4 regions of the Bradyrhizobium sp. CCGE-LA001 genome follow, and region 3 is predicted to be linked to each of the others. Evidence: riboswitches for the same ligand, from Rfam matches in the RefSeq annotation. Region 3 holds a riboswitch; each other region holds the start of a gene.

Region 1 (3,124 bases), 1.2 Mb from region 3:
CGTTGCTGTGTAGCTCTACACCGCAAGCGTCCGAGATCTGGCCCCTCAGGTTGCCGTCGGACCCATACATTGGAGTCTTGTAGTACGTTCTCCCGTCCAACCAATATACGATTAGGCAACGCGAATGCTGGTCAGTGACTCGATGAATAATCGGTTCGTGGTCTCTCGACGACGGACCGGGTTTGGTGATTGCCTATGGTCGTTGGCATCGGCTTGGCGTTACGCAAAGCGGACCGGGCGCACATTGGCAATCGATTGGCGTGGCTCGTGTTATCTCGATCAGCCATTCACCAATGCCTTTCCAGTGTTCTTCGAACCAGTTCAAGACATCGACGGTGTACCGGTCATTTGCGATGACCAGATCAATCAGGTGTCATTTCCAGGGCCGTTCTTCCCACGCTGGTGGAATAAAACGCCGATAGATTGCGTTTATAGGCCAGATGAACAGATCTTCCAGGAGCGTGACGAACTAGGTCAACTCTTCCTAAGTCCGGAAGATGTTGACGCCAACACTGTGGTGTGTGACGCCTGCTTAATGTGGCGCTGCGATGAGGATGCCGAACGGCAGATATTTCGGACAGTTAAGCCCCAAGCTGGGATTCAGGCTCGAATTGATGCCATTTACCGGGAGCTTTTTGAGGGGCAGAGCATAATTGGAGTTCATGTTCGTCACGGCAACGGCGAAGATATCATGGGGCATAAGCCGTATTGGGCGGATCCGGAGCTTGCCTTTCGGCAGGTATGTACGGCCATCCAAAAAGCGAAAGCGTTACCGCATGCAAGGCCGGTGAAGGTGTTCTTGTGCACCGACAGCGCGTTGATTCTCGAAAGGCTGTCTGGAATATTCCCCGATCTCTTCACAATCCCAAAGCATTTTCAGGCACCTCATGCTGGACCGCTACACAGTGCAGAACTTGGCACCGAAGGCGGTTTTTCTGCTTTAATTGAAATGTATCTCCTGGCCCGATGCGACACCGTCATTCGGTTTCCACCAACGAGTGCTTTCACCAGGTATGCTCGCCTCTTCGCACCACGCGTTATGGAGTTCGATTTGACGGACCCGACTCGGTTGATCCTCATTCAAGGATCGTCGGAACGGTTCGCGGATACATGACAGCCGAAAGCTGCAGCTCAACGTCTCGAATATTGGCTGCTAGAAGTTTGCGGCGATAGGTATGCCTGCTTGGATCAGATACCGGTCTGCTGGCGAGGGTAGATTGCGAATGATGTGGATCGTCTTCTAAGGTCATAGAAGAGTGGAACGGCGCCTGATGCCTTCGTGATCGAGGTGGCTAAAGTTCCAGGAAGCTGCCTGCGGTGCGGTGATCACCTGATCGACGGTTCTTGCGCCTGAATTTGTTCATTCGAAAAGTCCTACACGGCTCTCTCGGACAAACCGCCTCGCAACCTGCGGAATGATCAAGCCTCCGAAGCTGACAACCGGGCGCCTCGCGCGCTCGCTGTCTCGGACCATGAACCATGATCTAGCGATCGCCGGCGGCGGTCGCCGGCAAATGGTGCGGCAGGCGACCGAGGCAGCACGCCCCCAAGGTCGCGTTTGCCACAATCAATCGGCAACGAGGCGGCGGCGGAAATTCAACGGTTGACGGAACGATTGGTTTGCAGGTAGTGGAGTTTCGTTCGAGGTTCTCTGGATCCCGCTCGATCCGGAGCTAAGAGGGAAGCCGGTGTGATGCCGGCGCTGCCCCCGCAACTGTAAGCGGCGAGCCCCTGTCCAATGTTGTCACTGAAGCCGGTTGGCTTCGGGAAGGCCGGACAGCAGCCATGACCCGCGAGCCAGGAGACCTGCCCCGACAACATTTTCGTCCACGGGCGGGGTGTCCCGGTGGTGTGTCGCGAAGTTGTCGCTGCGGCGGCCTTTACCTGCGCATCCACCATCGCCTTGCCGCCAACTATGGGGTTGAAGCGGTGTCAAACATTTCACTTCCCGTTGCGACGCTGGGTATGCCACGCATTGGGCCGCGCCGCGAACTCAAATTCGCGCTCGAGAGCTACTGGGCGGGAAAGTCAAGCGAAGCGCAGCTCTTGGAGGCTGCGGCTGGACTTCGCCTCGCCAACTGGGCGCGGCAGAGATCGCTGGGCGCCACCATCATTCCTTCGAATGACTTCTCGCTCTATGACCATGTGCTCGATACCAGTGTGATGGTCGGCGCCATTCCCGACGTTTACGGTTGGGACGCAGGTCCGGTGTCACTCAAGACCTACTTCACCATGGCGCGCGGGGCAGGAGACGGTCAAGATGCGGGCCTCGCGCATGCAGATGATCGACACGGCCCGGCAGCACAGGAAATGACAAAGTGGTTCGACACTAACTATCATTACATGGTGCCGGAATTTCGCAAGGACCAGACCTTCGAGCTTTCCTCTCGTAAGCCGATTGAGGAATATGAGGAGGCAAAAAGCCTTGGATACCAGACGCGCTGCGTGCTGATAGGCCCGGTCACCTTTTTGAAGCTAGGCAAGAGCGCAGATCCCGCATTCAATCCACTGTTGCTGCTGGATCAACTTCTACCGGTCTATGTCGATGTCCTTCGCGAACTGGCCGCGCAAGGTGCTGAATGGGTTCAGCTAGACGAGCCCTGCCTGGTCCTTGACCTCGACGAATCATCCCGCGGGGCGTTGCGGCGGGTCTATGCCCATTTCGCAAAGGCGGTGCCCGGCTTGAAAATCATGCTGGCAACTTACTTCGGGAGCCTCGCAGACAATCTCGATACAGCCTTGGCCCTGCCCATTGCCGGGCTTCACGTTGACCTGGTGCGGGCCTCAGATCAGTTGAACGCAATCACCGAAGTTGCCCGGAGTGATCTCGTTCTCTCACTGGGAGTTATTGATGGGCGCAATGTCTGGCGCTGCAATCTGCAAGAGTTGTTCGACAGGCTGGCGCCCGCTATTGCGAAGCTGGGTCGTGACCGCGTCGAGATAGCCCCGTCGTGTTCGCTGCTTCACATCCCGGTTGACCTGGACCTCGAAAACCATCTCGATCATGATGTAAAGAACTGGCTCGCTTTCTCGGTACAGAAGATCAAGGAGCTTACGACGTTGGGAAGCGCGCTCGCCGGCAATCAAGCTCGTGCATCGCGCCTCCTTGCGGCTTCGAGGCGGG
Region 2 (3,124 bases), 1.9 Mb from region 3:
GCGCCAGCCGCTCGCGAGCCGATCGATCCGGCTGAGCGACAGCGGATCGATCACGAAGCGGAGCGCTGCCGCGGGCGTGAGATCGAGCGCGATGCACAGCGCCGCGCGGATCGTGCCGGAATGCACGACGAGCGTCGCCGAGCCCGGGCCGATCCGCGAGAGTCCAAGCCGGACACGCGCGACCTGATCCTCAAAACTCTCGCCGCCCGGCGGCCGCCCGCGCGCCGGATCGCGCCAGAACCGCGCATAGGCCTCCTCGCCCTCTGCGCTGATGTCGTCATGCCGACGGCCGGTCCATTCGCCAAAATCCTGCTCGCTGAATTCAGTCATCAACTCGGGCACGAGCCCCAGCGCCTGCGCGGTCTCGACCGTGCGCCGCGACGGGCTGGCATAGCTCGCGGCGTCTTTCGGCAGGCGCTGCCGTAGGGCCTGCAACTGCGCGAGATCGCCGAGATCAGCCGGCGCGTCGGCCGCATGGATCGTCCCCTTGATGCCGTCGACCGGCGCATGCCGTATCAGCCAGAGGAAGGTCTCACCTTCCATGTGCTCGTCTCCAAGGAAGTTGGTCAGTGTGGCCACAGCGCCTCAACTCGCACATTGACTCTGTCTCCACGGCAATCCTAGATGCTCGCGACGGTTTTCCCGAGAGGGAATGAAAAGGGAATGCGGTGCGGGGCAGATTGTCCCCAATGCCGCGGCTGCCCCCGCAACTGTAAGCGGTGAATCCTTCGTCGGAAAGCCACTGGGTCCTCGGTCCCGGGAAGGCGACGAAGCGGTCACGACCCGCGAGCCAGGAGACCTGCCGTCAGCCGTGGTCACACGCGAAGATGTCGGTCGGGGAGTACAGACATTCGGCTTCATCGGACGGCTGACAAGCCCAGGATGAGACCTCGTTCGCGGTGACGTGCCACTGACGTCATACCGAGGCCCAACGTGTCTTCCATCCCTAGTGCACGACTCCGCAAGTTCCTGTTCGCCTCTGCATCCCTTACGTGGCTCGCCCTTGTCGATATGCCGACCGCCCTGGCGCAACAGGCGCGCGAGCTGCTGCCGCCGGTCGAAGTGTCGCCCGCTCAATCCCGCAAACAGGCAAGGCCAGTCGGTCGGGAGGCGCAGAGCGCAAGCCGTGCGCCTGCGCGCCGGCCGGCAACCGCAGCACCAAAGCCCGTCGTCCCGACTGCCGCGGCGCCAACGCCGCTCAACTGCAATGCGGTGGCTGAAAGCGCCTCGCGGCTCGGCCTTACGGTGCGGCAGACCCCCGCGACCGTCGAGGTGATCTCGGCCGAAACCATGCGCGAGCAGGGCTATCGCACCGTGTCCGAGGTGGTGCAAGGCGCGGTCGGCGTTACCTCCGGCGACAACCCGGCCGAACCTTCGGCCTTCTCCATGCGCGGCTTCACCAACAGCCAGATCAACACGCTCTACAACGGCATCAAGATCGGCCCGCAGAACATGACCTCGCGGATCGTCGACACCGCCAATCTGGAGGCGGTGGAATTCCTGAAAGGCCCGGCCTCGCTGATGTCGGGCGAGGGCGCGGCCGGCGGCGCCATCAACTTCGTCACCAAGCAGCCGTACACCGGACCTGTCAGGAACGAAGCCAATTTTTCATGGGACACGCTGAACTCGTTCCGCGCGCATTACGGCTCGGGCGGCAGCACCAATGTTCAAGGCCTTGACTACCGCTTCGACATCAGCCGCTCCACCCTCAACGGGTTTGCCGACGACACCAACGTCAAGACTTTCGGCACGTCCGGCCAGCTCAACTATAGCGTCTCCGACAGCCTCAAGATATGGGGCGCGATCGAGTACCGGGAGGATCGCTCGAAAGCCTATTGGGGTGCACCGCTGGTGCCGGTCGCCTATAGCGGCTCGCATGCCACGAGCGGCATCGTCTCCGGCAATTACGTCTCGAACTACAACGGAACCAATCTCGGGCCCGTCACCATCGACGACCGCACCTTCAACACCAACTACAACGTTCTCGACAACCGCAACGTCGCGCAGGAGGTCTGGCTGCGCGGCGGCTTCGAGCTGAAGCTGGCGCCTGACCTGACGCTGAAGAACCAGGCCTATGGCTATGGCGCGGAACGGACCTGGTTCAACAACGAGATCCAGGCCTTCAACTCCACCACCAACCTGGTCGATCGCGAGCGCTTCTATGTCGCACACAGCCAGCGTCTGGTCGGCAACATCACCGACCTGATCTGGGATGCGAATATTGCAGGCTTCGACAATCGGCTGGTGACGACGCTCTCGTCGAGCTATCTCGATTTCGTCAGGCCGGGCGCCGCAAACTTTCCCAGCGATTCCGTTTCGCTGGTCGATCCCAACCGTGGCTTTTACGGCCTGCTCACGACACAGCAGCAGACGGCGCGCATCGACAATCAGGCGCTGTCGTTCGAGGACCGGCTGAAGCTGACGCGCAGCTTCGCGCTGATCGGCGGCTTGCGCGTCGAGCATATCGGGCTCAATCGCAATTCGACCGACGTCAACGGCCTGGTGAAGGCGGGCTTTCCCTTCACGAAAGACTGGGCACCGGTAACGGGACGCATCGGCTACACCTGGGAGGCCATTCCCGGCCTGACCTTCTACAGCCAATACGCCACCGGCGCCGACGTCGCAGCCAACAACATCTTCCTGCTCACGCCCACTCAGCCGCTCGATCTGACCACCGCGCGCACCTACGAGACCGGCGTCAAGCACCTGTTCTGGGACAACAGGGCAGAGTGGTCGTTCTCCGCCTACGACATTCTGCGCAAGAACGTCTATGCCGCGGCCGGCGGCATGCAGCTCAACATCGCGGGCCGGCAGGAATCCAAGGGCGTCGAACTCGCCGCTTCGGTGCGGCCGATCGAGCCGTTGCGGCTGTGGGGCAACATCGCCTATGTCGATGCGCGCTATGCCGACTACAATTTTGTCGGCGGCTCGTTCTCCGGCAACACGCCGCCGAACGTGCCGCGCATCGTCGCGAACGCCGGCGCATCGTACCGATTTTTCACGCCCTGGCCGCTGGAGCTCGGCATCATCGGCCGCCACGTCGGCGACCGTTACAACACGGACGCCAACGTCGTGACGATGAAGGCCTACTCGGTCGCCGAAGTCTATGCCTTCGTCGACATCC
Region 3 (3,124 bases):
TTGCTTGACGCCGATTTCGATCTGTCTGCCGGTGGCTAGCTCGAAGCTCTTGTTGGCCGATGACAGTGAGATCAGTCCTCCGACGGGATCGACGGCCGTGGCATATTGGCCATAGAAAGCGAGGTCCTTGACGGGTGTATAGACCGCGCCGGCGCGCCAGGTCGTGGAGGAGAACGACTTCTCGAAGCTGTTGGCGGGCGTGACATAGTCGGTGCGCGTGATCGTCGGCTCATCCTGGCGGATACCGGCAATCAAAGACAGTTGCTCGGTGACCGACAGCCGGTTCTCGGCGAACAGCGCGTATTGGTTGGTCACGCTGCCGTAGCCGGGAACCGTGGGGTTCGGACTGTTGAACACCCCGGGAACGAAGCTGTACGGGTCGACGGATGACGAGCCGCCATAGGGCGAGTTGTTGGTATGGGTGAAATTGATGCTGTTGACGTCAAAGCCCGCCAAGAATTCGTTGGCCATGCCCAGCACATGGCCGCGGAATTTCGCGTCCATGCGATTGCCGACCTGCTGCTGATCGTGAAAGATCTCGATATAGCTGGTTCGGTTGATGAGGCCGGTGGCAGGATTATAGGCGTAGCTTTCGACGTCCTTCCAGTGCCGCTTGGAGTTCAGATAGTACAGTGTATTCTGAAGCGAGATGCCATCGGCGACCTGCCATTCGGTCTTGGCCTGGTTCCAGCTATCCTGGTAGCGGATGTGGCTGTCGCTGACGTTGTAGTTCTTGAAGCGGAGGGATTCATTGAGCATGCCGTTGATCAGCGGCGTGCCGAAGTAGCGCGACGGGTGGCGGTCGCCGTAGTCCGTCGACAGCGTCCAGGTGACGTCCTCGTTCTGCCTGATCTGCACCACGGCATGAAGCGCGACATTCGAAGTGTTGTCACGATCGACCCATCCGTCCGACATGTTGCCGGAAGCGGTGATGCGATAGGCGACGTCCTTGCTGACCGGACCACCGCTGTCCACCGCGATCCGCCGGGTCATGTTGCTGTCCAGCGAAACTTCTGCCTGGTTGCGAGGGACCCACGAAGGTAGTTTCGAAACGATGTTGATGGCGCCGCCGACCGCGCCCGCGCCGTACATCACCGAGGCAGGGCCGCGCAGTACCTCGATGCGCTCTGTCGACCACGTGTCGAACGGAAAAGTCACCGTCCCGGCGCCGATATAGAGCTGGGTGCCGTCGTACAGCGTCATCACGGAGCCAAGGCCCGTGAAGCCGCGGGTGTTGAAGGAGACGCCGCCGTTGCCCGGTGCCGGACTCGCCGTGAAGCCGGTCGCGTTTTGCGTCACCGCGTCCAGGATGTTCTGCTGGCCGCGTTCGGCGATGGTTTCAGCGGAGATCACCTCCACGCTGGCCGGCGTCTGCAGCCGCGTCAAGCCGAGGCGGCTGCCGGCCGTGCTTGCGCCGGTCAGGTTGAGCGTCGGTGCGGCGAACAAGGGGCCTGCCGGGTTGACCGCCGGAGCGCGCGCGTCGGCCGATGCGCTTGGTTGTTGGCGTGAGCGCGCGGCGCGCGTTGCATCGCTGCTGCGGCGGGTGCTGCGAGCGTTCGGAAGCCTTGCCGGCGACTGTACCACCACAGGGTCAAGTGTTTGGCCCGGCCTTTCGGACTGTGCCCAGCCATCGGTCGACAGAACGAGGCAGGAGAATGCAACCGAAAGGAACGACACACGGCGATGCCGTGGCGCGAAAAACGTATGGGAGGTCATAAACAGGACTCGCGATAACGTGGCACGTCACCGCGAACGCAGTTTGGCCTCTGCCTCGAGAGGAAGGCAGCTCCACACCCACCAGGACACCCCGCCCAATGTGCTCGCGTGTGACCACGACTGACGGCAGGTCTCCTGGCTCGCGGGTCGTTGCCTGTCGCCGCCTTCCCAAGCCCGCAGGGCCCAGTGGCGTTTGGCGAAGGCTCGCCGCTTACAGTTGCGGGGGCAGCCACGGCGTTGGGGGAGACCCCCGCACCGTATTCCCTATTGATCTCCCGAAGGAGAACCGTCGCAATCACACTAGTTTTTTTTGCAAAGAACTGTCAACTAGCCGTGCTGCTGACGCGGAAGTCGGCGCGTGATCCAGTCACCGCACCCAACGCCGTTAGTTCTTCTGCCTGGTTGCTGGCGAGTCCGGTCGTAGCTTGTTGCCGACGTCCCTATCTCCTTCGAAATGACGCCTGATTTCCGCCCCAGGGAGAACCCTCGTGATGAGACACCTCGAAACAATCGGGGCAACAACCACACTGCCTCACCACCACTCCCTCACCCCCGCCGTGACAAAAACTCCAGCACGCCGGTCTTGTAGACCTTGTAGCCGACCGCGCGCATGTGATCGCGGTTCGGGAAGTCGAGGACTTGCGCGCCCGGGATGATCGCGCCGAGCGCGCTCCCTGAGCCCACGACGTCGTCGGCGGTGCCGACCGCGATCAGCACCGGCACCTCGATGCGTGCGGCCTGCTGCCTCGTCATGAGGTCGCGCGTGCCGCGCAGGCACGCTGCCAGCGCGCACAGGCGCACGCGCGATCTTGAAGGGGTGGAGGACTGCGAACTGCGCAGTTCTCCTAGTTTAATTTCGGAGCGGCCTGGCTGGTGTAAGATCATGGTTCGAATGCAGAGCCGTCCTATGTCACAAGATTCGTTCGAAGCTCCGATCTGCTGCCCCAAGTGCGAGAAGCCGACCCATCTTCTGCAGCGATTGTGGAGCCCCAAAACTGGCAGCGTCCGAGTACTCAAGTGCTCTTGCGGCGAATTGGTTTGGGACGACCAGCGGAACCAGAAGCCGCCCCCCCCCCCCCGCAACGAGTGAGTTCTTGGAGTTCCACTGTTCTCGCCTGGCTAAGGCCTACGAGGCCGAGCGTGCGATCGAGCTGCAGCGCGTCGTCAGCCTCGAATCCTTGTCGGTTGCATGCCCCGCCTTGAGCAGTGAACCGGCACCCCATCGTTAACTTTGTTAAATGCATGGATTGGCACAGCGTGGCCCTCTTGCCCTCAAGCGAAGGGAGACTCATGTGCAGACCTCAAACAACTGCAGAGATCACTCGATGGAATGCTATCGCCTGTCGCGGGCGACGCAGGAGCAAACGGAAAGCAGGACGCTGAGAGTTGGCGCACAGTTGGCTTCGAT
Region 4 (3,124 bases), 1.9 Mb from region 3:
AGGCCTTCGCGACTACCGCAAGGGCGTGCGCCTCGCCGGCGTCGTGCTCAACCGCGTCGCCAGTCCGCGTCACGAGGATCTCGTGCGGCGGGCGCTGAACGACTCCGGCATCGCGGTGTTCGGCGCGCTGCCGCGCCATGCCGAGATCAGCCTGCCGAAGCGGCATCTCGGCCTGGTGCAGGCCGAGGAGCAGGCCGAGATCGGCAAGCTGATCGACGAGGCCGCACGCTTCGTCGCCGAGCATGTCGATCTCGACGCGGTGCTGCGCGCGGCTGCGGGTTGGTCACCGCAGCCGGCCGCGAATGGACTGAACGTCACGCCGCCGGGGCAGCGCATTGCGCTCGCCCGCGATGCGGCATTCTCCTTCGTCTATCCGCACATGCTGGAAGCCTGGCGCGCGGCCGGCGCCGAGATCGTGCCGTTCTCGCCGCTGGCCGATGAAGCGCCCGATGCGGACGCCGACGTCTGCTGGCTGCCCGGCGGCTATCCCGAACTTCATGCCTGCAGGATCGCCGCCAATGCACGATTTCGCACCAGCCTGCGATCCTTTGCAGAGACGCGGCCGGTGCATGGCGAATGCGGGGGCTATATGGTGCTGGGCGCCGCTTTGACCGACGCGGACGGTGTCCGCCACGAGATGGCGGGGCTGCTCGGTCTGGAGACCAGCTTTGCCAAGCGCCGCATGCATCTGGGCTATCGTCTTGCCGAACTGGCTGCGCCAATGCCGGGGCATCAGATCGGCGCACGCCTGCGCGGACATGAGTTTCACTACTCGACCATCCTCGCGCAGCCCGACACACCATTGGCGGTCGTGCACGACGCGACCGGCGCTGTCATCGCCGAGACCGGCTCGCGGCGAGGCCACGCCACCGGCACGTTCTTCCATCTGATCGCGGAGGACCGGTGAGCGGTTTTGTCTCTTTCGTCTCCGCCGGCCCCGGCGATCCCGAGCTCCTCACGATGAAGGGCGCCGCGCGGCTGCGCGAGGCCGACGTCGTGCTCTACGACGATCTTGCCTCCGGCGCGATCCTCGATCTCGCCCGGCCCGGCGCCAATCTCGTCGCGGTGGGGAAGCGGGCAGGGCGGCCCTCGACCAAGCAGCACCACGTCAACCGCCTTTTGGTCGACTATGCCGCAACGGGTGCGCGCGTGGTGCGCCTCAAGTCCGGCGATGCCGGCATTTTCGGCCGGCTCGAGGAGGAGCTGGAGACGCTGCGCGAGGCCGGCATCGGCTACGAGATCATTCCCGGCGTCACATCCGCTTGCGTCGCTGCCGCGCAAGCCGGCATTCCCCTGACCCGGCGCCACACCTCGCGTCGGTTCCAGTTCTTGACTGGAGCCGACGTCACCGGCGAGCTGCCGCCGAACCTGAATTGGGCGGCGCTGGCCGATCCGGAGGCGACCACCGTGGTCTATATGGGCCGGCGCACCTTTCCGGCGCTTGCCGCAAGATTGATCGAACACGGCCTCGCCGCGAATACGCCGGCGCTGTTCGCGGAATCCCTCGGCCGTTCCGACGAGCGGCTGGTGCGCACCACCATTGCCGAGCTGGCCGAGCAGCTTGCGCGCGGCGGCGCCGCTTCCACGGCTGCCGTCATCCTGTTCGGGGCGCTAGCGGGGGATGATCGGTCATGATGGCAACCCTTCAGGCCTTGACGCAGGCTCTGCGAAAGGGGCACAGAGGAGAGGCATGGTGCTCGACGCGGCGCAAAGCGCCGGAGCATAATCGGGAATGGGGATGGGCGGACCCAGTTGCGGCGCCCAAAACCCCAGCCGCCCCCGCGACTGTAAGCGGTGAGGGGCTCCGATCAGCCACTGGGCCGCGAGGCACGGGAAGGCCGGAGAACCCCAGTGAACCGCGAGCCAGGAGACCGGCCGTGCATGTTTTGAGGCCAAGGCCGTCGGGTGTGACGGCAGGAAGGATCTGAGCCATGCATATCGAACCAGGATTGGTGACGGGCGCCAAGCTCGCATTGAGTTACGCAACCGGCATCGCCGCAGGCGGCGTTGCCTTGAAGCTCGCAGTCGAAACCGTGCGCGAGCAGGGCATCGGCTCGTTCGCCGCGCGGACACTGGCCACGACGGCCCTCGTGTTCGTCTTCTTCGAGATCCTGCCGCACTTCCCGGTCGGGGTGTCAGAGGTGCACTTCATCCTGGGCTCGACCTTGTTCCTGCTGTTCGGCGCTGCGCCCGCCGCCTTCGGTCTCGCCTTTGGCTTGCTGCTTCAGGGCATGCTGTTCGAGCCGGTGGACCTGCCGCAATACGGCATGAACGTCACCACGCTGCTGGTGCCGCTGTTCGCGATCCAGGCGATTGCCACGCGCATCATTCCGCGCAACACCGCCTATGTCGATTTGAAGTACGGTCAGGCACTGGCGCTGTCGACCACCTATCAAGCGGGTGTTGTCGCCTGGGTGGCGTTCTGGGCGCTCTATGGCTCAGGCTTCGCGATGAGCAACCTCGCCGACATCGCGACCTTCGCGGCCTCCTATGCGCTGGTCATCGTGATCGAGCCGCTGGCTGATCTTGCCGTGCTAGCATTGGCGAAGTCCGTGCGCGGCGTCACCGCGCCCGGCTTGGTCACCCCGCGCCTGCACAACGCGGCGTAAGAGATCCAGCGAGGGGCGGCCGGTGCGGCCGCCCTTTGCGCTCGTCATGCTCACGCTCTCCTTGATAGGCATCGGTTGCGGCGATCCCGGGCAGCTCACGCGCGCCGCAATCGCCGCCATCAACGCGGCCGATCTTGTCCTGATCCCGCGCAAGGGGACGGCGAAATCCGACCTTGCGGATTTGCGGCGGACGATCTGCGCGGACGTGCTCACCAGCGACAAGACGCGCATCGCCGAGTTCGATCTTCCGGTGCGGGACGCGGGCGAGGCGGATTATCGCAAAGGCGTGGATGATTGGCACGATGCGGTCGCCGCGACCTGGTCGCAGACGATTGCAGATCATCTCGAAGGCGATGGCAAGGTCGCGTTGCTGATCTGGGGCGATCCTTCGCTCTATGATTCCTCGCTGCGCATCGCACGGCGGCTCCATCCGTTGCCTGATATCGAGGTCGTGCCCGGGATCACCTCGATTCAGGCGCTGTGCGCGGCGCATGCGCTGCCGCTCAACGACATCG

Evidence for each region. Region 3 has a riboswitch for cobalamin ahead of BCCGELA001_RS23700 (TonB-dependent receptor). Riboswitches for the same ligand answer to the same signal wherever they lie in the genome.
Region 1: another riboswitch for cobalamin. It lies ahead of metE (5-methyltetrahydropteroyltriglutamate--homocysteine S-methyltransferase); the one in region 3 lies ahead of BCCGELA001_RS23700 (TonB-dependent receptor).
Region 2: another riboswitch for cobalamin. It lies ahead of BCCGELA001_RS38145 (TonB-dependent receptor); the one in region 3 lies ahead of BCCGELA001_RS23700 (TonB-dependent receptor).
Region 4: another riboswitch for cobalamin. It lies ahead of BCCGELA001_RS14795 (energy-coupling factor ABC transporter permease); the one in region 3 lies ahead of BCCGELA001_RS23700 (TonB-dependent receptor).

The regions. Positions count from the first base shown of each region.
Region 1 is NZ_CP013949.1:6,243,989-6,247,112, reverse strand. It holds gene BCCGELA001_RS29025 (nodulation protein NodZ) at 125-1,114, shown strand; cobalamin riboswitch at 1,628-1,828, shown strand; gene metE (5-methyltetrahydropteroyltriglutamate--homocysteine S-methyltransferase) at 1,930-3,124, shown strand, end outside.
Region 2 is NZ_CP013949.1:3,204,395-3,207,518, forward strand. It holds gene BCCGELA001_RS14810 (histidine phosphatase family protein) at 1-543, opposite strand, end outside; cobalamin riboswitch at 618-821, shown strand; gene BCCGELA001_RS38145 (TonB-dependent receptor) at 1,012-3,124, shown strand, end outside.
Region 3 is NZ_CP013949.1:5,068,633-5,071,756, forward strand. It holds gene BCCGELA001_RS23700 (TonB-dependent receptor) at 1-1,446, opposite strand, end outside; cobalamin riboswitch at 1,825-2,022, opposite strand; partial or broken gene BCCGELA001_RS23705 (alpha/beta fold hydrolase) at 2,263-2,505, opposite strand.
Region 4 is NZ_CP013949.1:3,199,905-3,203,028, forward strand. It holds gene BCCGELA001_RS14785 (cobyrinate a,c-diamide synthase) at 1-907, shown strand, start outside; gene cobA (uroporphyrinogen-III C-methyltransferase) at 904-1,635, shown strand; cobalamin riboswitch at 1,675-1,894, shown strand; gene BCCGELA001_RS14795 (energy-coupling factor ABC transporter permease) at 1,932-2,609, shown strand; gene cobF (precorrin-6A synthase (deacetylating)) at 2,656-3,124, shown strand, end outside.